4 regions of the Nonomuraea sp. NPDC003560 genome follow, and region 1 is predicted to be linked to each of the others. Evidence: riboswitches for the same ligand, from Rfam matches in the RefSeq annotation. Region 1 holds a riboswitch; each other region holds the start of a gene.

The links. A riboswitch is a leader RNA that binds a small molecule or an ion and turns the genes downstream of it on or off. The one in region 1 is predicted to bind cyclic di-AMP.
Region 2: linked by a shared signal. The riboswitch ahead of ACFYUV_RS18535 (CHAP domain-containing protein) and the one ahead of ACFYUV_RS07810 (C40 family peptidase) in region 1 are both predicted to bind cyclic di-AMP.
Region 3: linked by a shared signal. The riboswitch ahead of ACFYUV_RS24375 (NlpC/P60 family protein) and the one ahead of ACFYUV_RS07810 (C40 family peptidase) in region 1 are both predicted to bind cyclic di-AMP.
Region 4: linked by a shared signal. The riboswitch ahead of ACFYUV_RS28020 (CHAP domain-containing protein) and the one ahead of ACFYUV_RS07810 (C40 family peptidase) in region 1 are both predicted to bind cyclic di-AMP.

The regions. Positions count from the first base shown of each region.
Region 1 is NZ_JBIAOF010000002.1:526,509-533,530, reverse strand. It holds gene ACFYUV_RS07820 (M48 family metalloprotease) at 1-1,437, opposite strand, end outside; gene ACFYUV_RS07815 (hypothetical protein) at 1,449-2,282, opposite strand; gene ACFYUV_RS07810 (C40 family peptidase) at 2,453-2,935, opposite strand; cyclic di-AMP (ydaO/yuaA leader) riboswitch at 3,066-3,230, opposite strand; gene ACFYUV_RS07805 (NlpC/P60 family protein) at 3,581-4,507, opposite strand; gene ACFYUV_RS07800 (NYN domain-containing protein) at 4,640-5,962, opposite strand; gene ACFYUV_RS07795 (phosphotransferase family protein) at 6,107-7,022, shown strand, end outside.
Region 2 is NZ_JBIAOF010000004.1:508,299-515,320, reverse strand. It holds gene ACFYUV_RS18550 (RNA polymerase sigma factor) at 1-732, opposite strand, end outside; gene ACFYUV_RS18545 (YciI family protein) at 778-1,215, opposite strand; gene ACFYUV_RS18540 (class I SAM-dependent methyltransferase) at 1,372-2,190, shown strand; gene ACFYUV_RS18535 (CHAP domain-containing protein) at 2,245-2,940, opposite strand; cyclic di-AMP (ydaO/yuaA leader) riboswitch at 2,954-3,091, opposite strand; gene ACFYUV_RS18530 (Gfo/Idh/MocA family protein) at 3,209-4,162, opposite strand; gene ACFYUV_RS18525 (aldo/keto reductase) at 4,182-5,003, opposite strand; gene ACFYUV_RS18520 (hypothetical protein) at 5,101-6,045, shown strand; gene ACFYUV_RS18515 (DUF6716 putative glycosyltransferase) at 6,042-7,022, shown strand, end outside.
Region 3 is NZ_JBIAOF010000006.1:165,599-172,620, reverse strand. It holds gene ACFYUV_RS24395 (NADP-dependent oxidoreductase) at 1-766, opposite strand, end outside; gene ACFYUV_RS24390 (winged helix-turn-helix transcriptional regulator) at 847-1,245, shown strand; partial or broken gene ACFYUV_RS24385 (cytochrome P450) at 1,279-1,704, opposite strand; gene ACFYUV_RS24380 (LuxR C-terminal-related transcriptional regulator) at 2,448-2,660, shown strand; gene ACFYUV_RS24375 (NlpC/P60 family protein) at 2,748-3,791, opposite strand; cyclic di-AMP (ydaO/yuaA leader) riboswitch at 3,798-3,949, opposite strand; gene ACFYUV_RS24370 (amino-acid N-acetyltransferase) at 4,237-4,806, shown strand; gene ACFYUV_RS24365 (RDD family protein) at 4,892-6,493, shown strand; gene ACFYUV_RS24360 (RDD family protein) at 6,600-7,022, shown strand, end outside.
Region 4 is NZ_JBIAOF010000007.1:312,516-319,537, forward strand. It holds gene ACFYUV_RS28010 (glycosyl hydrolase family 18 protein) at 1-1,654, opposite strand, end outside; gene ACFYUV_RS28015 (luciferase family protein) at 1,897-2,244, shown strand; cyclic di-AMP (ydaO/yuaA leader) riboswitch at 2,505-2,642, shown strand; gene ACFYUV_RS28020 (CHAP domain-containing protein) at 2,657-3,376, shown strand; gene ACFYUV_RS28025 (TetR/AcrR family transcriptional regulator) at 3,455-4,003, opposite strand; gene ACFYUV_RS28030 (nuclear transport factor 2 family protein) at 4,101-4,577, shown strand; gene ACFYUV_RS28035 (Tm-1-like ATP-binding domain-containing protein) at 4,608-5,831, shown strand; gene ACFYUV_RS28040 (phosphoenolpyruvate hydrolase family protein) at 5,831-6,646, shown strand; gene ACFYUV_RS28045 (cupin domain-containing protein) at 6,663-7,022, shown strand, end outside.

The DNA.
Region 1 (7,022 bases):
GTGCTTGGCGTGGCCCAGCTCGTGCGCGACCACCAGCTCGACCTCCGACTCCGGCGCCTTGAGCAGCGTGTCGTAGACGACGATCCGGCGGGTGGCCCCGAAGCCCGACACGTACGCGTTGAGCGCCGTGGTGCGCCGCGAGGCGTCGGCGACCAGCACGTCCTCGACCGGGACGCCGTCCCGCTCGGCCATGGCCAGCAGTTCCGACCGCAGCGAGCCCTGCGGCATGGAGGTGAAGTCGTTGAACAGCGGCTCGAACACCACCGGGTAGACGTACGACACGCCGAGGGTGAGCGCGAACGCGCCCACGGCGGCCGGGATCCACCAGCGGCGCACCTTGCGGGCCAGCGCCACGAGGGCGAGCAGCATGACGGCCGTCAGCAGCACGCCGACGCCGGTGTTCTTGAGCCGGTCGGCGGTCCAGCCCGCCCAGTCCTGGGTGGACAGGCCGTAGTCGCGCAGGATCGTCTCGAACCACATGCCGAGCGGCCACCTCAGCACCTCGGTGATCGCGGTGAGCACCACCACGCCGAGGATCACCCGCACCCACCACGGGCCCCTGAGCACGCCCAGCACCTTGGCCGCGAACGGCGTCAGGACCAGCAGCCCGGCGAACAGGACCGTGAGACCGAGCGAGATGTAGCCGGGCAGGGTGGTGGCCGCGTCGAACGCCTGCGCCCTGGCGATCTGGGCGGCGCTGAAGTCGCGGGCGGGGTCGGGGGCGACGGCGGGCGCGCCCGCCGCCAGGACCCGCCAGGGGGTGGCGAACGCGGCCACCGCCAGGATCACGCCGCCGACCAGGGCCAGGGCGGCGCCGGCGGCGCGCCTGGAGCGGGATTCCGCGCGTTGCCGTTCGCGGGCGATCAGGTGCTCCGCCGTTCCCGTCAGCTTGCCGGTTCCCGGACGGGCCTCGACGCCTTCGGCGAGGGGGCCGGCGGGATCGCCCGCGCCCTTGCCGCCCTTGCCCTTGCCGCCTCCTTCGCCGCCCTTGCCCTTGCCGCCGCCTTTGCCCTTGCCGCCGCCTTTGCCGCCCGTTCCCGGGTCGACGGGGGGCTCGGGGCTCTTGCCGGGGGTGTCCGTGTCCTCGGCGGCCTGCGCGGGGGGCTGGGCGTCGGTGGCGGGGGCGTCGGCGTGGGGGCGGTCGTCGGGGGTGGGGGGTCGGGGGTGACGGGGGTCCTCGGTGTCGGGGTCGGCGTCCGCGTCGGGGCGGGCGTCCGGATAGTCCGGGTCGTCGGGGTGGCCCGGGGACTCGGGTGGCTCGTTGGTGCCGGACGGCTCCCGCGGCGCACCTTCACCGGGCCGGTCCCCGCCGTCGTCCCTGATGGCCACACCGCCGCCGTGCGCCGCCGCGACCGCCGTGCCGGGCTCATCGGCCCCTCCGGCGACCGCTCCGGCGGGCTCGTCCCCTTCCCGGGACGGGTCGTTCCGCTCGCTCATCTGCCTCCCCTTCACGCGAGCTGCTCTCGTACGTACTCGCGCCACCGTGCCGCCAGCGTCTCGGCGGTGAGCCCCACGGAGGCGAGCGCCTGATCGACGCCGGCCACGCGGGCATCACGGTAGAGCCGTACCAGGGTCCCGTCACCGAACCGGTCCGCGAGGAAGCGACACGCCATCCAGGCCTCCTGGTACGCCCGCGCGAGCCGTCCGGGATCGGCGGCCGTGGGGGCGAAAGCCGCAGGTCCGGGCAACTCGCTCGGCAGCCGGCCGGCCCTTACGTCGGCGGCGAGTTCGGCGGCGGCCGTCCCGACGGGGAGTCCGGCGTCGCGGTAGGCCACGTAGTCGGCAAACCCCTCGTAGAGCCAGACGGGCAGCCGGTCGGTGCCCGCGGCGACGTGGGTGAGCTCATGGGTGAGGACAACGTCACGTCCCGTGGAGGTGAGCCGGGCGAACGAGCCGGGCACGACGATCACCCTGGCGCCGTCGGCCACCGCGGCCAGCCCGTCCAGCGGGCCCGTGCGCGCCAGCCCGGCCGCCTCGGCGTCGGAGTCCGGCACGACGACCAGCGCGCGCACCGGCCGGCCGAGCATCGCGGACACCCGCCGTCCGGCGAGATCCGCGCGGCGGGCCAGATCGGCGAGCACGCCGGGCTCTGCGCGGTGCCCCACGACCACGGACCGCGCGCCGCGGGCCACCTGACCGCCGTCGCTCCACAACCCGCGCGCCCCGGCGGGCAGGACGGCGGCGGGCGGCGCGTCGGCCACCACGAGCACCGCCGTCGACAGCAGCAGGACCGAGAGGAGCAGCCGCGGACCGCGAAGGGACGGACGCACCTGCGAGGACACGGCCCGATGCTAGTAGGCCCACGCCCCTCCCGGCCCCTTCCCGAGGCCGAGCCCTTCGCCGGACCGATCCCGTCCCGGAGCCGAGCCCTTCGCCAGACCGGGTCCTGCTCGGGGCCGGGCATGCGACAGGCCCCGGCCCGGACCGGGGAGGGTCCGGGCGGGGCCCGTTGTCACGCGCCGGGACGCACCGCGCCGACGAACGACGACTTCCGCCATCCGCCCAGTTTGTCGATGCGCACCCGTTCGCCGGTCCGCGGCGAATGGACCATCTTGCCGTGGCCGACGTACATGCCGACGTGGCCCAGCCCGTTGAAGAACATCAGGTCGCCCGGCTTGAGATTGCGCCAGGAGACCTTGCGCTTGATGCGGGCGAACTGGCTGTTCGTCACGCGCGGGAGTCGTACCCCGGCCTTCTTCCAGGCGTACTGGACGAGTCCGGAGCAGTCGAACGCACCAGGGCCCGTGGCCCCGTACCGGTACGGGTCGCCGACCTGATGCTTGGCGACGGCGACGGCCCTGCGGGCCTTCGACGCCTGCCGCGCGGCCTTGGCCGACTTGGCAGACCTGACGGTCTTCGCCGACCTGGCCGACTTCGCAGTGGCCGCCTTGGCGGTGCTGGACACCGCGGTGAGCCTGGCGGCCGATTCGCTCACCGTCTGCGCCCCGGCCGGTACGGCATGGAGAACCGCACCTCCGGCCGTCACGGTCATCGTGAGTGCGACGCCCCTCAGGGCAAGACGGGACAGACGGGGGTTATGCAGGGAGGTAGACAGGATTTCTCCTTGTGTCTTCCACGAACGCCTACCGGGTTAGCTGACGGATTCGGGCCTGGAAGTCGCCCTACGGCGCGAAAGACGCGCCGATTCACCCCTGATCCCGGGGGATGACGGGATCTTTGGGTCCCCGGCTCCGTGCCTCCTGGCTGCACGGACTCGGCAGGTCGCCGCCCGATGGTTGTGCCTGAACGGGGATATCGGCGGCGACCGCTGGATTTTTATCTGGTCCGCATCGGGGTTCCGATGTCGATCCGCGGTGCGCATGGCTTGCTGACCGCGACGCCAGAAACTACGCCGAGGGGTCAAGATTTGGCAAAGGGAGACTCGGCCTGTAAAGATCAGATAAAGGTGCAAGTCAAGGGTGAAACCCCTGCTGGACCTCAGGACTCCGTTACCGCTTTGTGACCCTTCTCACACTTCCCGGCACACCTGATTGTCAGGGCCCTTTCGCCCCGTTTGTCCCGTTCGCCGCAGCGCTCACGGGCACGCCGAAGCCGCCCGAGATTTCGGGCGGGGGCCGAGTCAGGGGCGGATGGCTCCGACGAGCGGGCGACCGTAGTCGGCGAGGCGGACGACCTTGACGACGTCGCCCGTCTGCGGCGCATGAACGATCTTGCCGCCACCCGCGTAGATGCTGACGTGCCCGAGCCCCTCGCTGAAGATGAGGTCACCCGGCTGGAGGTCCTTGAGGTCCACCTTCCGGCTCGCGCCCCAGGCCCACTGCTGCCACGTCGTACGCGGCAGTGAGACGCCGGCGGCGCGCCAGGCGGCCTGCGTCAGCCCTGAGCAGTCGTAGCCGCGCGGGCCCGTGCCCCCGTAGATGTACGGCTTGCCCACCTGGGCGAAGGCGAAGTTCAGGACGGCCGCCGCGCTGCCCGAGGCGGGACCGGTGTACTTGATGCCGGTGCTGTTGGGATTGCCCGGGTTGTAGGCCCCCAGCTTGTCCAGGAGCTTCTTCTGCTGGCCGACCAGCTTCAGCACCTCGGCCCGCTCCCGCTGGACGGCGTCCCGCTCCTTGTCGGCGTCGGCGAGCGCGGTCTCGGCATTGTCGCGCTCGGCCTTGAGCCCCTTGTTCTCGCGGTCGAAGGCGGCCAGCTTCTCCAGCCGCTCGCGCGAGAGCTGCCCGGCCATGGCCAGCCCGGCCAGCAGGTTCTCGGGATCGTCGACGCCGACCATGCCGGGCAGGGAGGTGACGTCCCCGCCCAGCTTGTAGGAGTCCACCGCCACCCTGATGATCTCGGCGCGGAGGTCGGCGACCGTCTGCAGCTTCTGCTTGTAGCGGTCGTTGAGCCTGATGTAGGCGTCCTTGGCCTTCTTGTAGTTCTCGGTCGCCGTGTTGTACCGGTCGACCACCTTGTCGGCCTTGTCGTTCAGCTTCTCCAGCTTGGCCTTGGCCTGTTTGAGAGTGGGCTTGGGATCAGCGAGCGCCGCACCCATCGGGACCGTCATCAGTCCGATCGCGAGACCCGCGGCCACCGTCACCCGGCCAAACCTCACAGCGTCGCCTCCCAGGGATTACACCTGGGGCGAAATAGTACAGAAGTGGCGGGTTGGGTCTCGCCAATAGTGCTAATTCGTAACTTATGCGCGGCCCAGCCGGCGCAGCAGCAGACCGGACGGAACCGGTCTGGCGCCCATCCGGCGTACGGACTCGGCTACCTCGCGGTCGGAGGAGACGACGGCCACGGCCCGGCCGGGCGGCTCGGCCCGGACGAGCTGGCGGATCAGGTCGTCGGCGATCTCCCCCGGCGCGCTGAACAGCACCCGCACCCCGCGCGGCGCCACCACCTGCACCGGCGCGTTGAGCTCGGCGCCGTCGAAGACCACCGTCACCTCGACCCGGGTCTGGGCGACCAGCCCGCCGAGGCCGGTCATCAGCCGGTTGCGCTGGTCGGCGAGGGTGAGCGTGCCGTAGCCGGTCTTCGTGACGTTGTAGCCGTCGATGATCAGGTGGACCTGCGGCAGCGCCAGGAGCTGGTCGAGGAGCTGCGGGTCGTCGTCGGCCAGGGCCCGCGCGGGCACCCCGCGCACCCCGGGACGCTCGCCGGTGCTGGCCGCGACCGAGTCGGCGGGCCTGCTGATCGTGGTGGGCAGCGCCAGCTCCCTGCGCAGCCCGGCCGAGGCGTCCTGAAGGGCGTCGAGCAGCACCCTGATGCGGGCGTCCTCGATGCTGCGGCCCTCGCGGGCGGCCCGGCGGGAGGCTTCGAGCTGCCTCTCCACGTCGGCCAGGCGCTCGCGCAGGCGGCGCAGCTCGGCCTCGCCCGCGTTCCCGGCGGCGGAGGCGGCGTGCCGGGCGTCGTCGGCGGCCTGTTCCATCTCCTCGGCCCTGCGGGTGGCGGCCTTGGCCCGCTCGCGCGCGTCGTGGAGCTTGCGCCGCAGGTCGGAGTTCTCGGCGCGGGCCGCCTTGATCTGCTCGCGCAGCCGGTCGGCCTCCTCCTTGGCGGCGGTCTTCTGCGCGGCGAGCTGCTCACGCAGCCGCGTGACGGCCTCCTCGCGCTCGGACCCCTCGGCCGCCACGGCGGACTGCTCCAGGTCGGCGCGGGCGGTTTCGATCATCTCCGCCCAGCCGGGGGGCCTGGTGAGATAGGCTGCGGCAGCCACCAGCACGGGGTCGGCGGCGGGCGGCACACTGCCCTCGGCCAGCGCGGCGACCAGCTCGGGCCATCCGGCGGCGACGGACTCCGCGACCAGTTCGCGGAACTTCTTGTCGTTCTCCAGTTGCGCGGCGATCGGCGCGCTGCCCAGCTTGGCGCGCTTGCGCGGGTCGAACTTCGCGATGCCGCGCAGCGGCGGCGGCACGGAGACGGCGGGCATCGTGCCGAGAACCTGGGCGGCCAGGTCGACGACGTTGAGGCGCACCTGCTCGGGAAGCGGGCGAGACAGGCCTTCACCCGCTGAACTCATCCCACTTGTCCCTTCGTGACATGCCCTTTCAGACAAGGGTACGGCTCTTGCGTACCTGACCGTAACGGTCCCTTGAACCTAGACAAGCGCTTGGTAGGGGGTATACGACTGAGCCGGGGCAGCGGTGCGGCCTGGAGGTGAGCGGTGACGGAACAGATGCGCACGTCCACGCGTGACCTGGCGGAACTGCGCGAGCGGGCGTCCCGCTGGCTGCGCGGACGGGTCGGCGGGGACGCCACGGTGTCGGAGCTGTCGCGGCCCTCCGGCAACGGCATGTCGAGCGAGACGCTGTTCTTCACCGCCACCTGGGCCGCCGGGACGCGGCGGTGCGTGGCCAGGCTCGCACCTGCGGCGGAAGCCGTTCCGGTGTTCCCCTCCTACGATCTGCGGGCCCAGTTCGAGGTCATGCGGCTGGCCAGGGAGAAAGCTGGGATCCCAGCGCCGAGACCGCTCTGGTTCGAGCCCGACCCCGCGCCGCTCGGGACGCCGTTCTTCGTCATGGAGCGGGCCGAGGGCGACGTGCCGCCGGACGTCATGCCGTACACGTTCGGGGGCTGGCTGCACGACGCCTCCCCCGGCGACCGGCGGCGGCTGCAGGAGGCGAGCGTCGGGCTCGTGGCGGCGCTGCACGAGACGCCGTACACCGGGCAGGAGGTCGCGGTGCTCGGCCCGCTCGCCCCCGGCGGCACGGACGGCCTGCGCGCGCACGTCGAGGCCCAGCGCGCCTACTACCGGTGGGCGCACGGCGCCCGGCCGATCCCCATGCTGGAGCGGGCCTTCGACTGGCTCGGCTCACACTGGCCGGACGACCCCGGCCCCGACGTCCTGACCTGGGGCGACGCCAGGATCGGCAACGTGATGTACCGCGACTTCACGCCGGTGGCGGTGCTCGACTGGGAGATGGCCGCCGTGGGCCCGCGCGAGCTGGACCTCTCCTGGATGATCTTCCTGCACCGCTTCTTCCAGGACCTCGCGGTGACGATGGGCCTGCCCGGCATGCCGGACTTCATGCGCCGCGACGACGTTTGCCAGAAATATTGCGAAATAACTGGCTACGAGC
Region 2 (7,022 bases), on a different contig from region 1:
CGCCCTGGACGCCTGGATCTCCATGAGCGCGACCAGCCCGTGCACCTCGGGTTCGGCGGGCATCAGCCCGGCCAGCACCCGGCCCAGCCGCAGCGCGTCCTCGCACAGGCCGGGCCGCATCCAGTCGTCGCCCGCGGTCGCCGAGTACCCCTCGTTGAAGATCAGGTAGATGACCTCCAGCACGGACGACAGGCGTCCGGCCAGCTCGGCGCCCTGCGGCACCTCGAACGGGACCTTCCGGTCGGCCAGGGTGCGCTTGGCCCGCACGATCCGCTGGGCGGCGGTCGCTTCGGGCACCAGGAACGCGCGGGCGATCTCGTCGGTGCTCAGGCCGCCGAGCACCCGCAGCGTCAGGGCCACCCGCGCCTCCATCGACAGCGCCGGATGGCAGGCGGTGAAGACCAGCCGCAGCAGGTCGTCCTCGATCTCGTCGGGCTCGGGCGGCTCAGCGGCGGTCTCCAGCCGGTGGCCCAGCTCGGCCAGGTTGCGGGACATCCGCTCGTTCCTGCGGATCAGGTCGACGGCGCGGCGCTTGGACACCGTCATCAGCCAGGCGCCCGGGTTGCGTGGCACGCCCGATTCCGGCCACTGCTCCAGGGCCGCGACCAGCGCGTCCTGGGCCAGTTCCTCGGCCAGGCCGACGTCGCGGACCAGCCCGGCCAGACCGGCGATGAGCCGGGGCGCCTCGATCCGCCAGACCGCCTCGATCGCCCGGTGGGTGTCGGAAGCCATCACCGGCTCATGACACCAGCACCGTCCGGGGTCCGCAAGCCGAGGTCAGCTCTCCCGCCCGCCCAGACGCCGGCGCATGGCCCTCTCCCGCTCGACCTCCGCCGGGTCGGACGAGGCCGCGTCGGGCGCGTCGGAGGCGTCGTACACCCGCCACACGTCCAGGCCGATCCCGTCATAGCCCTCGGGGACGGGCACGCGCATCGCCCATTCCAGAGCCTCCTCCCTGGACTTCACCTGGATCAGCCAGAACCCCGCGATCAGCTCCTTGGCCTCGGCGAACGGGCCGTCGATCACTGTGGCCCGGCCGCCGCTGTAGGCGATCTGCGCGCCCTGCGAGCTCGGGTAGAGCCCTTCGGCGGCCAGCAGCACCCCGGCCTTGGCCAGCGCCTCGTTGTAGGCGTGCATGTTGTCGACGAGCTCCTGGCTGGGCAGCGCCCCGGCCTCGGTCTCCTCGTTGGCCTTGCCGACGATCATGAATTTCATCCTGCCGTCCCTTCCGTCCGCGGCCCCCGGGGCGGAGCCGGCCTCGCCGAAGCGTCGAACGGGCGCCGGCCGGATCGACACGCGGGCGCGGACCGTCCGCTTCCAGGGCACCGTACCGGTCGTGCGGCGGGGTGGCCGATGTGCCATCCTCGCCCCATGCCCCAACCCGCACCAGACGCCCCCGTGCCCAACCGGGCCCTGTGGGACGAGCGCGCCCGCGTCCACGGCTCCACCTCGGCCGACCGGTTCTACGACGTCGACGCCTTCCTCGCCGGCCGGCAGACCCTCTACCCGCTCGAACGCCGCCTGGCCGGCGACGTCGCCGGCCGGGACCTGCTCCACCTGCAGTGCCACTTCGGCCTGGACACGCTGAGCTGGGCACGTCTCGGAGCGCGGGTGACCGGCGTCGACTTCTCCCCGGTGGCGGTCGCGCGCGCCCGCGAGCTGGCGGCCAGGGCAGGGCTGGCGGCCACGTTCGTGGAGGCGGACACGCAGCGGCTGCCGGCGGAGCTGGCCGGCGGCTTCGACGTGGCGGTGGCCACGTACGGCGTGTTGTGCTGGATCGGCGACCTGGACGCCTGGATGCGCGGCGCGGCCATGGCGCTGCGGCCCGGCGGCCGGCTGGTGCTGGTCGACCTGCATCCGGCCTACCAGACGGTGGCCTCGCTCGACCCGCTGGTGGCCGACTGGCCCTACGGCGGCGGCCAGGCCCACCGGGAGACGGTGACCGGCACGTACGCCGACGCCGCGGTGGTGACCGGGACCCACGAGGCGGTCGAGTACCCGTACTCGGTGGGCGAGATCGTCACGGCGGCGGCGCGGGCCGGGTTCACGGTGGCCGAGCTGGGCGAGCACGTCGAGACCGACCTCGACCCGCGCGGCCTGCTGCCGGAGGGCGCGGACGGCCGGTACCGGTTCCCGTTCGGGGACTCGCACCTGCCGATCCTCTACTCGCTGGCGGCGGTCCGGCCCTGAGACGCGGCGAGCGCGCGTCCCTCGTGCGGGACGCGCGCTCGGAGCGGGCGGAGGTCAGCTCGCGTACTGCGGGTATCCGTAGCCGACGACCTGCGACTTCGGACGGACGCGCTCCTCGACCTTGCCGTTGCCGGTGTTGCCCTCGATCGTGGAGATCGTGCCATCGCCGTTGTCCTTGACGACGAAGCCGACGTGCTGGATGGCGTCCAGGCTCTTGCTGCCGCCCCAGGAGAAGAAGACCACCGCGCCGGGCCTGGCCTCGGCGCCCCAGCGGTCGTTGGCGGCGAACCACTTGGCGTGGGCCACGGTCCAGGCGTCCCAGCCGACCTGCGGGCGGGCGCCGGTCTGCTCGCCGACCCAGGAGACGAAGATCGAGCACCAGGGGGCGTTCAGGTACATGGCGCGGGTGCCGCCGTCGCGGGCGATGGTCTCGGCGGCGCGCTTGGAGTCGGCGTACCACTTCTGGAACTTGGTGCCGCCGCCATAGGCGTTCTCGGAGGTGCCGACCTGGGCCTTGGCCATCGCCAGGACCTGCTGGGCGGTGACGTTGACCTGGGTCTCCTCCGCCTTGCGGGTCTGGGCGGCGGCCTGCGGCGCGGCGGCCGAGTGGCCGGCCGCGGCGGCCGGGCCGGCGCTGTCGGCGGCGGCGGTGGTGGCGTGAGCGCCGATGGCGGAGGCGAGGATGGCCGCGCCGAGCGCGGCGTGGGCGTAGGTGATCTTCGGGGCACGGATGGGACGGTGCGTGGCCATCGAGGGCATTGACTCCTTGCTTCCATGCCGCTTACCGGGTTAGCTGACGGGTTCGGACGTGGAAGCTGCCCTACGGCACCGAAGTGCCGATTCACCCCAAAGGACGTGGGTCCCCGGTTCCGCCCGGAGGCGGATTCAGCGGTCACAGGACGATCCTGTGAAATGTCTTGCGATGGTTGGACAAAGCCGGATAAACCGGACATCTGCCGCGAGATGCCCCACAAGGTAATACATCGGGCAAGAGCCAGGCAAGTGGCTAAAGGTCCAGCTAGGAGAGTTGGGCCCGTGCTTCGGCCAGAAGCCCCATCATGGCAAGGGATTCGTCAAGCGGCATGATCTCGCTCTCCGTGCGGCCCTCGATCGTGGCCGCGCGCACCTCGCGCAGCTCGCCCGCGTAACCGTTGTCGGCCGGGTCGAGCACCAGCTCCTCCGTCTCCATCGACGGCCCCGACAGCAGCACCCGCCGCGGCGCCCAGAACGGCGCCAGGATGTCGGCCCGCATCGACGTGCCCACCACGCTCGCGTCGTTGGCGTGATGCGCCAGCAGCGACACGTCCACCAGGGCCCGCCGACCGTCGGGGTACAGCAGCAGCCCGCCGGCCTCGGCGTCGACCCCGCTGGGCGCCAGCGAGCCGGCCATCCGCAGCTCCGCGGGCATGCCGAGCAGCAGCTGGGCCAGCCCGAACGGGTAGATCCCCAGGTCGAGCAGCGCCCCGCCGCCCAGCTCCGGCGCCCACAGCCGATGGGCGGGGTCGTAGGGCAGCGCGAAGCCGAACGAGGCCCGCACCGACCGGATCTCACCGAAGCGCGGATCGGCCGCCACCCGCTGGATGAGCGGGTTGAAGCGCATCCACATGGCCTCCATGAGGAAGACCCCGGCCGCGCGGGCCAGCGCCACCATGCGCCCGGCGTCGGCCACGTCGGCCGCCAGCGGCTTCTCGCACAGCACCGACTTGCCCGCCGCGATGGCCGCCTCGGCCACCTCCAGGTGCTGGGCGTGCGGCGTGGCGACGTAGATCGCGTCGACGGCCGGATCGGCGCACAGGGCCTCGTAGGAGCCGTAGGCCGACTCCGCGCCCAGCTCGTCGGCCAGCGCCCGCGCCCTGAGCGGGCTCCGCGAGCCGACGGCGGCCACCCGCATGCCGGGCTCGGCCACGATGGCCGCCCCCACGGTACGCGCGATGCCGCCGGTCGCCGCTATTCCCCAGGTGAAATCTCGCACGACCGAGATCGTAGAGCGCTCAGGTCAGGTTGAACGAGTCGGGGTCGGGCCCGATCCGCCGCCCCGCGTTCATCGCGCCGATGGCCGCCATGTCCTCGGTGTCGAGGATGAAGTCGAACACGTCGATGTTCTCCTCGATCCGCGACGGCGTGACCGACTTGGGGATCACCACGTTGCCGAGCTGCAGGTGCCAGCGGAGCACGATCTGGGCGGGCGTCTTGCCGTACTTCTCCGACAGCACGCGCAGCGCCGGGTCGGCCAGCAGCCCCTTGCCCTGCCCGAGCGGGCTCCACGCCTCGGTCAGGATGCCGTTGGCCTCGTGGAAGGCCCGCATCTCGCGCTGCTGGAAGTACGGGTGGAGCTCGATCTGGTTGATCGACGGCGTGATGTCGGTCTCCTCCATCAGCCGGGTCAGGGTGGCGACCGTGAAGTTGGAGACCCCGATGGCCTTGGCCCGGCCGTCCCGGTAGATCTTCTCCAGCCCCCGCCAGGCCTGCACGTACCTGTCCTGCTCCGGGACCGGCCAGTGGATCAGGAAAAGATCTACGTAGTCGAGGCCCAGGCGGGCCAGGCTCTCGTCGAAGGCCTGCTCGGCGCGCCCGTGGTCGCCGTTCCACAGCTTGGTGGTGACGAACACCTTCTCCCGTGGCACCCCGGCGGCGCGCACGGCCCGGCCGACGCCCTCCTCGTTCTCGTAGGCGGCGGCGGTGTCGACGTGCCGGTATCCGGCGCGCAGCGCGGCCGTCACCGCGTGCTCGGCGTCGTCGGCAGAGACCTGCCAGACGCCGAAGCCGAGCTGTGGTATCTGCACACCGTCGGTGTTGAGCATCAGCGAGTTCATACCCTCCATTGTTCACGTGTCGTTTCTTGCGGCTTAAGCAGGCCGGGCTACCTTGAGGCGGGTCGTGCAAGGCCATCCACCGGCTGGGGGAAACAGAGTGGTCAGACAGGCGTCGGCCTGGGTGGAGTCTCCGCTCCAGATGCTGTGCGCCGTCGAGGCCCACCATGCCGGGCTGCTCGGCCCGGACACCGTGGTCGTGCCGCGCGCCGGCCTGCGTCCGCTGCGCGCCACCCGCAAGGAGCTGCGCCGCCTCGACCTGCCCGCCGGCCTGGTGCTGGACGAGCCGCGCGAGCGCATGCCGCGCCGCGTCCAGGCCGTGGGCGACGCGTTCTCCGGCAAGGTCCAGATGCGCTGGCTGACCTCCGACCCCGGCCGCATCGTCGTCGTGGACGACGGCCTGGCCACGCTCAGGCTGCTCGAACTGCTGGCCGCCGGGCCGTTCCGGCCGCTGCTGCGGGCCCGGGCGACCCCCTCGCGGGCGCGCGCCCTGCTCGGCCTGGCCGCCGCGCTGCGGCTGCGGATGAGCCGGGTGTCGGTCTTCACCGCCCTGCCCGTCCCCGACGAGCTGGCCGCCGCCGTCCGGGGGGCGGGCGTGGACCTCGTCCGCCACGACTTCGCCTGGCTGCGCGCCCAGCCGCCGAGCGCCCAGGGGCCCGCCGAGCGCACGGTCGTCCTCGGCACGTCCCTGGTCCGCAACGGGCTGGTCCACCGCGACCACTACCTGCGCTGGCTGACCGACCTGGCCGGACGCGAGCCGCTGGCCTACTACCCGCACCGCCGCGAGGACCCCGTCGACCTGGCGCTGATCGGCGAACGTCCCGGCATCACCGTGCACGACGCGGGCGTGCCGGCCGAGCTGACGCTGCGCGGCCTCGACGCCGGGCAGCGGGTGCTCAGCCTGCCCTCGACCGCGATCACCTCGCTGCGGGTGCTGCTCGGCCCGCGCGGCGTCGAGGTCGAGCCGGTGGACGTTCCCGACGACTGGTGGACGAGCAGGGCGGCCCCCGGCCTGCGATCGCATTTGACAGGAGCTTCCAGGTGAGGGTGCTGGCGATAGCCGACTCCGACTCGTATCTGAAGTGGGCGGCCTGCCTGCTCGACGACCTGCCCGCGGGCTGCGAGAGCGAGCTGGTGGTGGTGCGCACCCCGATCGCGCCCTCGCCGGAGCAGATCGCGGCGGCGGTGGGCGGGCGCGCGGCGCCCCCGGTGTTGTCGGCGCGCTCGCTGCGCCGCCTGGCCGAGCGCACCCGCCCCGACGCGATCCTGGTGGGCTGCACGGGCCCGGTGGTGGACGTCCTGGTGGCCGACGTGCTGGCCGGGCTGCGGCCGGCGGGCCGGGCACGGCCGGTGTTCGTCAGCGGGCTGCCCGGCATCTCGGTGCCGGCCACGGAGAAGGCGTGGCTGTTCCGCAGCGGCTGCGACCTGTTCGTGGTGCACAGCGAGCGGGAGGTGGCCGAGTTCTCCGAGATCGCCGGCCGGCTCGGCGGGGGAGGGGCGGTCGGACTGGCCAGGCTGCCGTTCCTGCGGCCCGGCGCGGTGTCCGGCGGCGGCGACCGCGTCGTGTTCGCCACCCAGGCCAAGGTGCCGCGGGCGCGGGAGGAGCGCGAACGGGTGCTGACGGCGCTGGCCGAGCTGGCCGCCCGCCGCCCCGGCCTGGAGGTCGTGGTCAAGCTGCGCGCCCTGGAGCACGAACGCCAGACCCACAACGAACGCCACCACTACCAGCGGCTGTGGCGCGAGATGGGCGAGCCGGGCAGGCTGACGTTCGCGGCCGGGTCGATGCACGAGCAGCTGTCGCGGGCGGCCGGGTTCGTCACGGTCAGCTCGACGGCCGCGCTGGAGGCCGTCGCCATGGGCGTGCCGTCGCTGGTGCTGAGCGACTTCGGCGTCAGCGCCGAGATGATCAACCTGGTGTTCGAGGGCAGCGGCCTGCTCGGCACGCTCGACGACCTGGCCCTGGGCGACTTCCGCACGGCCGAGCCGCGCTGGTGCGAGGCCAACTACTTCCACCCGGCCGGC
Region 3 (7,022 bases), on a different contig from region 1:
GCACGGTGGCCACGTCCGTGCCGCGCAGCGCCACCGGCGCGACCCCCGACGCGAGGGCCACGAACGCTCCGCCGTCCCGTATGGCGTCGAGCGCGGGCAGGCCGAGCACGGCCGCGTCCACCACGGCGTCCACACCGCCGGGCACCTGCGCCCGTACGGCCTCGGCCAGGTCCTCCTCGCGGGGGACGAACCATTCCGCCCCGAAGCCGCGTACCAGCTCCTCGTCCGCGGCGCCGGCGGCGGCCACCACCCTGACGCCGCGCACGGCGGCCAGCTCCACCAGGTAGCCTCCGACGGCCCCGGCCGCCCCCGTGACCAGCAGCGTGCCACCCGGACCGACGCCGGTCCGGTCGAGCGCCTGCCAGGCGGTGAGCCCGTTCAGCGGCAGCGTGGCCGCGTGGACGGGGCTCACGCCGCGCGGCGCGCGGGCCACCGCCGGGGCGTCCAGCACGACGTACTCGGCCTGCGCCTTGTACGGCAGCTCCAGCCGCGCGCAGAGCCCCACGACCTCCTCTCCCACGCTGAAGGAGGTTCCCGGGCCCACCTGGTCGACGGTCCCCGCGGCGTCGAAGCCGATCCCGTACGAGTCGAGCTTCCTGGCCAGCCCGTACGAGGCCAGGGCCCCGGACGCCACGGCCAGGTCGAAGGGGTTGACCCCGGCCGCGGCCACCTTGATCCGCACCTGGCCGGGCCCCGCCACCGGCAGTGGCGCGGACACCAGCCGGGGAGCGCCGGAGCCGCCGATGAGTGCACGCATGTTCGTCATGCCCGTGACCCTAGGAAGAGTTACTCTCTTTCAGTAAGTAGGCACCTGGAAGTGCGTAACACACAGCGAGGAGTGAGACGGTGGCGACCACGACGGCGGCGCAGCGGCGTGACCAGGCGAGACTCGCCTTCGACGCCTACTTCGCCGAATGCCCTTCCCGCAAGCTGCTCGACCGGCTCAGCGACAAATGGGTCACGCTGGTGCTCAGCTCGCTGGCCTCCGGCGAGCGCCGCTACAGCGACCTGGCCCGGCACATCGCGGGGGTCAGCCAGAAGATGCTCACCCAGACCCTGCGCGGCCTGGAGCGCGACGGCCTGGTGGCGCGCCGGATCACGCCGCAGGTGCCGGTGCGCGTCGACTACGCGCTCACCCCGCTGGGCCAGAGCCTGATGCCGCTGGTCACCGCCATCAAGGCATGGGCCGAGGAGCACATCGAGGACGTCGAGGCCGCCAGGGAACGCTACGACGCTACCGCCTGAGCCGCACCGGCAGCCGGGCTCGCGGCCGGGGGCGAACCGGTCGGGATCGGCGAACGCGGCGGGGTCGCGATTGGCCGCGCCGATCGGCACGAGCACGGCCGAGCCCGCGGGCACCGGCGTCCCGCCCAGTTCCCGGTCCTCCAGCGCGATCCTGGAGGTGAGCTGGACCGGCGGATCGAAGCGCAGCACCTCCTCCACGACCTCCCTCGGGCGCTCGGCGGCGCGGTGCAGCAGGTCGTGCCGCAGCAGGTTCAGCACGCCGTTCGCGATGAGGTTGACGGTGGTCTCGTGGCCGGCCACGAGCAGCAGCACGCAGGTCGCCAGCAACTCGGCCTCGGTGAGCTCCTCGACGTGTGCGAGGGCGCTCAGGAGGTCCTCGCCGGGACGCTCGCGCCGCCGCGCGATCAGGTGGCGGAAGTAGTCGCGGAACTCGTTCCTGGAACGCTCCGTTTCCGACATGAGGGCGTCTGTCAGCATCGGGTCAAGTCCGCGGGCAAGGGCCTCGCTCCATCCGCGGAAGCGGTCGTGGTCCTCCGGCGGCACCCCGAGCATCTCGCTGATCACCATCACCGGCAGCGGGTACGCGAAGCCGGAAATCAGCTCCGCCTCCTCCGGCAGCCGCCCGATCAGGTCGGCGGTGATCGCCTCGATCCGCGGCCTGAGGCGGGTCACCATGCGCGGCGTGAACGCGCGGCTGACCAGAGCACGCAACCGGGTGTGATCGGGCGGGTCCATGAGCAGGAACGACCTGCCGGGCTGACCTGCCTCTTCCTGCGCGGGCGAGGACGTTCCGTGACCGAACCCGGGGTCGCGCAACACGGCCGCGCACAACTCGTACGTGGTCACGACGAGCAGCCCGCCGCGCGTTCTGAAGATCGGCCCGGCGGCTCGCAGCTCGCGATATCGGACGTACGGATCGCGCACAAATTGCGGATCCGAGGGATCAAAACCCAGCACGTCGGTGGCGCTCATCGGAGGTGGAACCGGGCCGCCGAATTGATCGTTTGGACCGTTCATAGCGGACCACGGCGTGCCAACATATGCGGAGTACGTCACATATAAGTGATCATGTCAATAGCACTGGTCAAGGGCGCCGATTGTGGCGCTTGACGACCTTTCCGCGATGCGTTTACCTTCACCGAGACGAGCGGCTTTGCTTCGCCTGAAAGGTCCGAGTTCTGCTGTTTGGGGGAGGGCTCCCGGTGGATGTGCTCACAGAAGGCGTTGAGCTGAGCCACGCGGATTTGGCGTTACTGGCCGAGCTGGCCAGGGGAGTGACGGTCGATCGGGTCGGCAGGCGGCTGGACATCAGCGGACGGACCGTACGGCGCAGGCTGAGGGGCATCTGCGACCGCATCGGCGTGGCCACGGCGATCGAGGCCGTGGCATGGGCGGCGCGCCGCCAGCTCATCTAGCGGCGCTCATCCGGTGGCGCTCATCATCCAGTGACGCTGGGCGAACCGGCGCTGGGCGAAGTGGCGCTGGGCGAACCGGCGCGCGGGTCAGTCCGCGATGCGCACGCCGCCGGCGAACGGCCGCCCGCCGATCGGGGCGACCCGCACGACGTCACCCGTCCGCGGAGCGTGGACCATCATGCCGCCGCCGATGTAGATGCCGACGTGGTGCAGGTCGCTGTAGAAGAACACCAGGTCGCCGGGGCGCAGCTGGTCGCGGCTGACCTGCCTGCCGGCCGTCCACTGGTCGCCGGTGTAGTGGGGGAGCGAGATGCCCACGCGCTGGTAGGCGGCCATCACCAGCCCGGAGCAGTCGTAGGAGCGCGGCCCTTCGGCGCCCCACACGTACGGCTTGAGCTGCTGGGTGAGGGCCCACTTGACGGCCTGGGCGGCCTTGCCGTCGCCGATGACCGGCAGGTTGACGCGCACGGCCCGGGTGCCGGGACGGCCGGCCTCGCCGACGGCCCGCCGGTAGAGGTTGCTCTCGACCTTGGTGACCAGCTTGGTGATCTTCGAGCGCCTGCTCTCCAGATCGGTGACGAGCTTCTGGACCTCGGCGATGCGGGTCTTGGCGCCGGCCCTGGCCCGCTCGGCGGCCTCCATGGCCCTGGCGAGCTGGTTGACCTCCTCGCCCTGCTGCTGTTCGAGCGCGTACGTGGTCGCGGCCCGGTCGAGGAAGGTCTCGGGGTCGCCGGACTGGGCGAAGGCCAGGGCCTTGTCCAGGCCGCCGGTGATGTAGGCGTTCTGGGCGAGCAGCGAGGCCCTGGCGCGCTTGGCGGCCAGGTCGGACTCGCTGGTGGCCAGGATCTTCTGGGCGGAGTCGTTGGCCTTCTGGGCGGCCTTCAGCCGTTCGCGCTGCTCGTTGTACTGCTCGGCCAGCGTCTCGATCTCTTCGTGCAGCTTCTCCACCTGGTCGGAGAGCTCGGAGAGCGACGGCTTCGGGTCGGCGGCGGCGGAGCCGACGGGGACGGCGAACAGCATCGCGGCGACGGTGACGCCGATGACGCCGAGGCGGTGTGCGCGCCTGGCCTGCTCCTGGGGGCGGGCGTGCCTGCCCCCGGACGTCCCCGAGCGGTCGAACGTCCGCTTCACCAACCGAGCTCCTCTCATCGACGCCGGCCGGGTTAGCTGACGGGTTCGGGCCGGAGCAGCCCTACCGAGATGGTCGGATTCACCCCAAGTGGTGGCGCCAGGTGCTCGCCGCCGTTGGTTCCCCGGCTTCCCTTGCGGGAATTGGGCGTGTCTTTCCGCGCGCATTACGCGGAGAACATCGTCGCTGGACACTAATGCACTCCGGGTTCACGCTCAACCGGAACTGCCGAGTCTGTAGAGGTTTCACAACTGAAGGGTCACAAGGTGATCTCGTGGGTAGCCGTACGGAAGCGGGCTTCTGCACCTTTTGTCCAGCATTCGGGGTGCTGAGGTCTGGAGGAAAGCTCCAAGTCGGCCCGTGTTCACCTGACCACGGGATGTGATGAGATGCCCGAGACGTGGGATTTAGGGCCGAGCCGTAATGAGATCTGTACCCTGGGGAGCCATGGAGCAGGTGGCCGAAGTGGCAGTCCCCGAGACCGCGGTCGTGGTCAGGCGTGCGCGCACGCCCGACGTGCGTGCGATCAGGCGTCTCGTGGACACCTACGCGGGCGCGGGGCCGCGGCTCCTGGAGAAGGCCACGGTCACGCTGTACGAGGACGTCCAGGAGTTCTGGGTGGCCGAGCGGGGCGGGGAGGTCGTCGGCTGCGGCGCGCTCCACGTGCTCTGGGAGGACCTCGCCGAGGTCCGTACGGTGGCCGTCGATCCCGCGTGCCGGGGGCTGGGCGTGGGGCGGCGGATCGTCTCGGCACTCGTCCGGCAGGCGAAGGATCTGGGGCTGCGGCGTGTATTCTGTCTGACTTTTGAGGTCGACTTCTTCGCGAGGCACGGTTTCCGCCCCATCCAGGGCACACCGGTCTCACCCGAGGTCTACGCCGAGTTGCTGGCCTCGTACGACGAGGGTGTGGCGGAGTTCCTTGATCTGGAACACGTCAAACCGAACACCCTTGGCAACACCCGCATGCTGCTGCATCTGACATCGGGTGACGCGGACCTTGACCACTTGGAAAGGTGATTGTTGATACCTATGTCGATACGTTGGGCAGCACAGGCATGTGTCCTGACACGTGCCACATGCGCACTCGAAGCGAGGTGACACGGTGAGCACCGGACAGCCGCCGTACCCACAGGACGATTCCGGCGAGAACCCCGAGTACGGCCAGCACCACGGCCGTCGGCCCGGTGAGCCCGACCCGGACGTGACTGTGGTCGGCTACCGGGCGGACGATGCCTTCGGCCAGCCCCCATACGGTCAGCAGCAGCAACAGGGCTATGGCCAGCAACAGCAGTACGGCCAGCAACAGCAGCAGTACGGCCAGCAGCAGGGCTACGGCCAGCAGCCCCAGTACGGCCAGCAGGCCGCCCCGGGTCAGCAGGGCTACGGCCAGCAGCAGGGCTACGGCCAGCAGCCGCAGTCCTCGGGCCAGCAGTACACGCAGCCCGGCTACGGCCAGGAGGCCCAGTACGGCCAGCAGGCCGCCTCGGGTCAGCAGGGCTACGGTCAGCAGCCGCAGTCCTCGGGCCAGCAGTACACGCAGCCCGGCTACGGCCAGGAAGCCCAGTACGGCCAGCAGGGTTACGGACAGCAGCCCGCCTCCGGCCAGCAGTACGCCCAGCCCGGCTACGGCCAGCAGGCCGCCTCCGGTCAGCAGGGCTACGGGCAGGAGGCCCAGTACGGCCAGCAGGCCGCCTCGGGCCAGCAGGGTTACGGTCAGCAGCAGCAGTACGGCCAGCAACCGCAGTCGCTACCCGACTACGGCCAGCAGCAGGGCTACGGGCAGGACGCCCAGTACGGCCAGCAGGCCGCCTCGGGCCAGCAGGGTTACGGCCAGCAGCCGCAGTCCTCGGGCCAGCAGTACGCCCAGCCCGGCTACGGCCAGCAGGCCGCCTCCGGTCAGCAGGGTTACGGCCAGGAGGCCCAGTACGGCCAGCAGGCCGCCTCGGGTCAGCAGGGTTACGGCCAGCAGCCGCAGTCCGACTACGGCCAGCAGCAGGGCTACGGCCAGGACGCCCAGTACGGCCAGCAGGGCGGCTACGCCCAGCAGCAGTACGGCGACCAGCAACAGGGTTACGGCCAGCAGTACGGCGACCAGCAGCAGTACGGCCAGGCATACGGCCAGCAGCAGCAGTCGCAGCCCTACGGCCAGCCCGGCTACGGCCAGCCCTACGGTCAGCCCGTCGGCGTGCAGCCTCCGGGAGCTCCGGCCCCCCTGGCGGAGTGGTGGCAGCGTCTGGTCGCGAGGATCATCGACGGCGTCATCCTCGGCGTCGTGAACTTCGTGGTCAGCCTCATCCTGGGCCTGTTCGCGATCGGTTACGACTCGGCGACCGGCTCGACCTCCGGCATCCTGTCGGGCTTCGTCATCGGCATCCTGTCGGCGATCGTGACGACCGCCGTCTGGGTGTGCTACGAGTTCTTCCTGACGAAGATGAACGGCCAGACGGTCGGCAAGATGGTCATGGGGATCAAGGTCGTGCCGGTGGGCCAGGCCCTTCCTCCGGGCGGGCTCGCGTCCGACCTGGCGATCAAGCGCGCCGGCGTCACCTGGGGCGGCTACATCCTGAGCGTCATCCCGTTCCTCGGCCCGCTGCTCGCCTGGGCGTGCGTCGCGGTCAACGGCGCCTCGCAGCTGTGGGACAAGCCGCTGCAGCAGACGTTCGCGGACAAGTTCGCGGGCACGGTGGTCGTGAAGATCAAGTAATCCCGCGTCAGCGTAAAACAGGGGCCGGCTTCCCGCCGGCCTCTGTTTTGTGTGTGCGGGGCGTACCAATATGGGGGGTACGACCGCCGACCGCGTGAGGTGGGATATGGCCGGGACACCGTCGTGGCCGGGCGCCGTGCCCGCGGAATGGTGGGAACGCCTCGCCGCCCGCTTCATTGAGGCGCTGGTCTTCGGGGTCTTCTATTACATTCTGTTCATCGCGCTGTGGGGCGCCTTCCGGACTGTCGGGATGGTCGAGGCGTTCGGCGGACGGCTCCCCGGGCTCTTGGCCTGGTTCCTGGCCGGCCTGTGTTATACGGCCTATGACTGGCGGGCCCATTGCCTGCGCCGGCGGACGTTCGGCCAGGCGATCATGAAGATTCGCCTGGCGCCGGACGGCCTTCCGCGTGGCGCCCTGCTGAAACGGGCCCTGGTCTATCCCGGGCCTGTCATGCTGATGGGCATTCCGGTGGTCAATCTGCTGGCCGGAATGCTGCTGTTCGGCGTCGGGCTGCTCATCCTGATCGAC
Region 4 (7,022 bases), on a different contig from region 1:
CGCGGCCGTAGAAGCCGATGCCGAGCAGCAGCTTGGCGGCCGGGACGCCCTTGCTCTTGAGCTTCTGGATGGCGTTGTCGGTGTAGAAGCCGGGGACCGGGATCTTGTCCCAGGTGGTGAGCGGGGAGTGCGGGGCGGTCGGGCCCTGCGCGTCCCAGCCGCCGAAGAAGTCGTACGTCATGACGTTGTACCAGTCGACGTACTGGGCGGCGCCGCCGTAGTCGGCCGCGTCGATCTTGCCGCCGTCGTTGCCGTCGGCGGTGATGGCCGCGGTGACCAGGTTGTTCGCGCCGAAGCGCGAGCGCAGCGCGGACATCACGTTCTTGAACGCCGCCGCGCCGCTGGTGTCACAGGTCAGGCCGCAGGCGTTCGGGTACTCCCAGTCGATGTCGATGCCGTCGAAGACGTCGGCCCAGCGGGGGTCCTCCACCAGCTTGTAGCAGGAGTCGGCGAAGGCCGTCGGGTTCTGCGCCGCCTGGCCGAAGCCGCCGGACCAGGTCCAGCCGCCGAAGGAGAAGAGCACCTTCAGGTTGGGGTACTTCTTCTTCAGCTTGCGCAGCTGGTTGAAGTTGCCGCGCAGCGCGCCGTTGTCCCAGGTGTCGGCGACGCCGTCGACGCTCTCGCCCGCCTGGTAGAAGCGGTCGTAGTCGGCGTAGCTGTCGCCGATCGTGCACTGCCCGTTCTGCACGTTGCCGAACGCGTAGTTGATGTGGGTCAGCTTGGCCGCCGAGCCGCTGGTGTCGATGTTCTTGACGTGGTAGCCGCGCTGGTAGATGCCCCACTGGACGAAGTAGCCCAGCACCTTGTTGCCGCCACCGCCGCCGCCGCCCGTGGTGGTCGCGGTGATCTGGTTGCTGTCGGCCGAGCGGTTGCCGGCCGCGTCACGCGCCCGCACGGTGTAGTTGTAGGAGGTGTTGGCGCTGAGGCCGGTGTCGTTGTACGACGTGCCCGTGACGGTGGTGACCAGGGTGCCGCCGCGGTAGACCTCGTAGCCGGTGACCGCCACGTTGTCGGTGGAGGCGTTCCAGGCCAGCGAGACGCTGTTGTTGCTGACGCCGGTCGAGCGCAGGTTGCCGGGGACCGACGGCGGGGTCTTGTCGTCGCCGCCACCGCCGCCGGTGGTCGTCGCGGAGATCTGGTTGCTGTTGGCCGAGCGGTTGCCGGCCGCGTCACGCGCGCGCACGGTGTAGCTGTAGGCCGTGTTCGCGGTGAGGCCGGTGTCGTTGTACGTGGTGCCCGTGACGGTGGTGACCAGGGTGCCGCCGCGGTAGACCTCGTAGCCGGTCACGGCCACGTTGTCGGTGGAGGCGTTCCAGGCCAGGGCCACGCTCGTGTCCGTGACGCCGGTCGAGCGCAGGTTGCCCGGCACGGACGGCGCGGTCGTGTCGCTGCCGCCGCCGCCGGAGACCTTCCACAGCGCCGCCACGTTCGGCGGCTCCCAGCCGGGCTGGGAGGTGTGCGCCTGGAGACAGACGTAGTCGACGCCGTTGTAGGTGACGACCGTGCCCGCCGTGTAGGCGGTCCACGGGGCCCAGGCCGCCGCGTACGCCACCGTGCTGGCGGAGGCGAGCGCCGGGGCGGCCACGGCCGCGGTGAGGGGCAGGGCCAACGCCGCCATTCCCGCCAGGACCTTGCTCAGAATGGTGTGTTTCATGTCGCTCCGACATCCGTTGGGGGGTGTGTGGGGAGTGGGATGGGAGACTTCTGGGGAAACTATTAGGAAAGTTTCCTTTAAGTTGTGAATCGACGGTAGCTTCTGCCTGGGGGAGCGTCAATACGTATCGGTCAGGTGTCCGTAATCGTGCCGGTCAGACCCCGGGCGCGCCCGTTCACGAGGGGATAACGGTTCAGGAACGGGGGCTGACGGCGGGGTGAGCCGTGGCTCAGCATTGGAGCGTGGCAGGAATCTCCGCCTGGCGGCGGACGCCCACGCGACGCGGGCCCTACGTGGTCCGCGCGGTCGCGGAGTTACGGTCCTGGCCGTCGCTGAACGTCAGCGGCACCGGTCAGCAGGTCACCTTCGCCGTACACGGAACCGAGATCCTGCGCCTGGCCGGCCGGGACGAGATCCACGTACGGCTCACCGCCCCCGCCATCGGCCGCCTGGAACCGTACCTGCGGGCGTGCGACCAGGTCCATGCCTGCCGCGACCGCGCCTGGGTCGCCGTACAGGTCGACGCCGAGCCCGATCTGGAATTGTTGCTGGCGCTCACGAGCGTGGCGATAAAGGCGCACGTGGCGTGAACCGATTCGGTGCGTAGCGTTTCTCCCACGCAGCGTCGAATTCATTGCCTCCATTTGCCTGGGAATTACTCGCCGGGTAGCTTGGTTGTACACAGCCGAACGGGGAGTCGTCCCAGGTAGGGATGGCATTGCCTGGGAATTACCCAAGCGGGACCCGTGTTGTACAGAGTCGATGCGGACATCCCCGCATCCGGGCGTCGCACATATATCTTCAGGCCCTTTCCCGGGCCCGGGAAGACGATGCGTCAGCCCTTTGCCTGACCAAGAGACCGCTGAATCCGCCTGTGCGCGGAACCGGGGACCCATGTGTCCAATGGGGTGAATCGGCACCGTGGTGCCGTAGGGCAGCTTCCCGCCCGAACCCGTCAGCTAACCCGGCAAGCGGCACGGAAGCTCAAGGAGTAACACCCTCATGGCCAAGCACCGTCTTCACCGTGCCTTCAAGCTCGACCTCGCCAAGATCGCTCTCGGCGCGACCGCCGTCGCCGGCGTGCTCGGCACGCACGCGGCAGTGAACGCCGACACCACCCACGCCACCGCCCACACCGCCACCCAGACCGCCAAGGTCGCCGGCGTGGCCGCCCAGCCGCTCGTCGCGCAGCACCGCGCCGCCGACGAGAGCGCCAAGGGCAAGGTCAACGTCACCGCCGCCCAGGTGCTGGCCACCGCCCGCGCCCAGGTCGGCACCTCCGAGGACGCCAACGGCGGCGGCACCAAGTTCCAGAAGTGGTACGCCGACTCGCAGCGCGCCGCCGAGACCGCCGCGCGTGACGGCGGCAACCGCGCCATGTACCTGAACGCCCCCTGGTGCTCGATGTTCGTCTCCTGGGTCGGCGAGCAGACCGGCGCCCGCCCGCAGGTCGGCTGGGACGCCTACACCGTGACCCACGCCAAGTGGTTCGCCGCCAACGACCGCTGGGGCACCGAGGCCAAGCCGGGCGCCGTCGTCTTCTTCTCCTGGAGCGGCAGCAAGAGCCTGAGCGACATCCAGCACGTCGGCTTCGTCGTCAAGGACAACGGCGACGGCACGATCTCCACGATCGAGGGCAACACCGGCAACGGCAAGGTCGAGCAGCGCGTCCGCCCGACCTCCCAGGTCGTCGGCTACGGCTACCCGTCGTACGCCGCCTGATCCTGCCAAGCGAAGAGCGCACTCCCCGCGGGGAGTGCGCTCTTTCGCGTTTCAGGACGGGAGTGCGCTTTTCGCGTTTCAGGGCCGCCGGTGCCGGTGGACCAGGACCGCCGCGGCCTGCCCGGCCGAGCGGGCCGCGCCCGGCTCCTCCGAGATCATCGCGGTGACCGTGGCGCCGTCGATCAGGGTGAGCAACTGCTCGGCGAGCAGGCCGGGGTCCCCGGCTCCCGCCTCCTCGGCGAGCGAGCGCAGGTAGGCGCGCAGGCGCCCCTTGTGCTCGCGCACCGCCGCGCGGACGGCGGCCGAACCGGCGCCCAGCTCGGCGAAGGCGTTGGCGAACCCGCAGCCGCGGAAGTCGTCCTCGGTGAACCAGCGTTCCAGCCACGCGAAGACCGCCGGGATGCGGTCGCCGGCGTCGGCCACGTACGCGGTGAGCGAGGCCATCCAGCGTTCGTCGCGCCGCCGCAGATAGGCCACGACCAGCGCCTCCTTCGACGGGAAACACTGGTAGAGGCGTTTCAGCGAGACGCCGGAGGCGGCCCGGATCTCGTCCATGCCGACCGCCTGCACGCCGCGGCGGTAGAACAGGTCGCCCGCGGCGTCCAGCAGCCGCTGCTCGTGATCCATGACACCCCTCCAGGTGCTTGCCGCGGAGAACGGTCGTTCTCTACGCTAGCGCACACCCCGGGAGAACGCCCGTTCTCTCGATCGGAGAGGACAGCCCATGACCCGCCCGCCCGTCCCGCCGTTCACCGAGGAGACCGCCCGGATCAAGGTCCAGGCCGCCGAGGACGCCTGGAACACCCGCGACCCCGACCGCGTCGCGCTCGCCTACACCGAGGACTCCGTGTGGCGCAACCGCGGCGAGTTCGTCACCGGCCGCGCCGAGATCGCGGAGTTCCTGCGCCGCAAGTGGGCCCGCGAACTGGACTACGCCCTGCGCAAAGAGCTGTGGGCGGTCACCGGCGACCGCATCGCCGTGCGCTTCCAGTACGAGTCCCGCGACGCCGCCGGCCAGTGGTGGCGCAGCTACGGCAACGAGCAGTGGGAGTTCGACGCCTCGGGGCTGATGCGCCGCCGCGAGGCCAGCATCAACGACGTCGCCATCACCGAGGAGGAACGCCGCATCTTCGGCTCCCGCCCGCTGTCCGAGCACGGCGTGGACGTGCTGGGCATCCGCCACGCGGAGATCGCCGGGTAAGGTCGGAAGGCCGATCGTAGGAGGTCTGACATGGCGGTCTTGCTGCTGGGCACCCTCGACACCAAGGGGGAGGAGTACGCCCTCGTCCGCGACCTGATCATCCGGGCCGGCCAGGGCGTCGTCCTCATGGACACCGGCGTCATGGGCGCCCCGGCGCTGGCCGCCGACGTCCCCGCCGAGGCCGTCGCGCGGGCCGCGGGCACCGGCCTCGACCGGCTCAGGAGCGCCGGCGACCGCGGCGCCGCGCTCGCGGCCATGGCGGCCGGGGCCACCGCCCTGGCCAAGGACCTGCACGCCCGCGGCGAGCTGAGCGGCGTGCTCGCGCTCGGCGGCAGCGGCGGCTCCTCCATCGCCGCCGCCGTCATGCGGGCGCTGCCCGTCGGCCTGCCCAAGCTGCTCGTCTCGACCATGGTCAGCGGCGACGTCTCGGCCTACGTCGGGGAGACCGACGTGACGCTCATGTACAGCGTCGTCGACGTCGCGGGCGTCAACTCCGTCTCCCGCCGCATCCTGACCAACGCCGCCGCCGCGATCAGCGCGATGGCCGCCTCCTACGACGCCGGCGCCGAGCCGTCCGGGGAGGACAAACCGCTGGTCGCGGCCACGATGTTCGGCGTCACCACGCCCGCCGTCGACGCCGCGCGGGCCCGGCTGGAGTCCCTGGGCTACGAGGTGCTGGTCTTCCACGCCACCGGCTCGGGCGGCAGGGCCATGGAGGCGCTGGCGGCCGGCGGCCACTTCGCCGGGGTGCTCGACCTGACCACCACCGAGCTGGCCGACGAGCTCGTCGGCGGCGTGTTGTCGGCCGGCCCCGACCGCCTGACCGCCGCCGGGCGGGCCGGCATCCCGCAGGTCGTCAGCCTGGGCGCCGTCGACATGGTCAACTTCGGCCCGATGGAGACCGTGCCGGAACGGTTCAGGTCACGGCAGCTCCTGGTGCACAACCCGACGGTGACGCTCATGCGCACCACTCCGGCCGAGAACGCCGAGATCGGGCGGGCGATCGGCGAGCGGCTGGCCCGCGCGTCGGGGCCGGTCACGCTGTTCGTGCCGCGCGGCGGCGTCTCGGCCGTCGACGTCGAGGGCGGCCCGTTCCACGACCCGGCGGCCGACGCGGCCTGCTTCGACGCCGTGCTCGCGGCCGTCGCGGGCACCGCCGTCGAGGTCGTGCAGAGCGACCAGGACATCAACGACGCGCAGTTCGCCGTGGCGGCCGCCGACCGGCTGCACCGGCTGATCGAGAAGGGGGCTTGATGCGACGCGACGAGGCACTACGGAGGTTGCGCGCCGAGCGGGAGGCGGGCCGGCTGATCATCGGCGGCGGCGCGGGCACCGGGCTGTCGGCCAAGTCCGCCGAGGCGGGCGGGGTCGATCTGCTCATCATCTACAACTCCGGGCGGTTCCGGATGGCCGGCCGCGGCTCGCTCGCCGGCCTGATGCCGTACGGCGACGCCAACGCGATCGTCGTGGAGATGGCGGGGGAGGTCCTGCCGGTCGTCAAGGACACGCCGGTGCTGGCCGGGGTGTGCGGGACCGACCCGTTCCGGCTGATGCCGCGCTTCCTGGACGAGCTGAAGGACATGGGCTTCACCGGCGTCCAGAACTTCCCGACGGTCGGCCTGATCGACGGTGTCTTCCGGGCGAACCTGGAGGAGACCGGCATGGGCTTCGACCTGGAGGTGGAGATGATCAGGCTGGCCGCCGAGCGCGACCTGCTCACCGCCCCCTACGTGTTCACCCCCGAGCAGGCCACGGCCATGGCGCGGGCGGGCGCCGACATCCTCGTCCCGCACATGGGCCTGACCACCAAGGGCAGCATCGGCGCCGTCACCGCGATCGGCCTCGACGAGGCGGCCGTGCGCATCCAGGAGATGCGCGACGCCGCCGTCGCCGTCAACCCCGACGTCATCGTGCTGTGCCACGGCGGTCCCATCGCCGAGCCCGACGACGTGCGCCACATCCAGCAGCGCACGGTCGGCGTCGCCGGGTTCTTCGGCGCGTCATCGATGGAACGCCTGCCCGCCGAGCGGGCCATCGCCGAACAGGTCCGCGCCTTCAAGCAGCTCTGACCGGGAGGAACCCGCCATGCACCGACCACCGGACGCCCTGCCCACGATGATCTTCGACTGGGGGGCCATCAAATGGCACGTGACGCCCGACGCCGTGCCGGGCGCGTCCTCCACGTTCGGCGAGGTCGTCATCAACCCGAACAAGGGCCACGAACGCCACCTGCACCCCGACTCCGACGAGGTCCTCTACGTCATCGAGGGCGAGGGGCGGCAGACCGTCGGCGACGACCCGGAGTTCCCGGTCAGGGCCGGTGAGGCGATCTACATCCCGAAGGGCACGCTGCACTCCACCTTCAACACCGGCTGGCGGCCGCTGCGGATCATCGCGACGTACACGCCGGGCGGGGCCGAGCTGGCGCTGCGCGAGCTGCCCGGC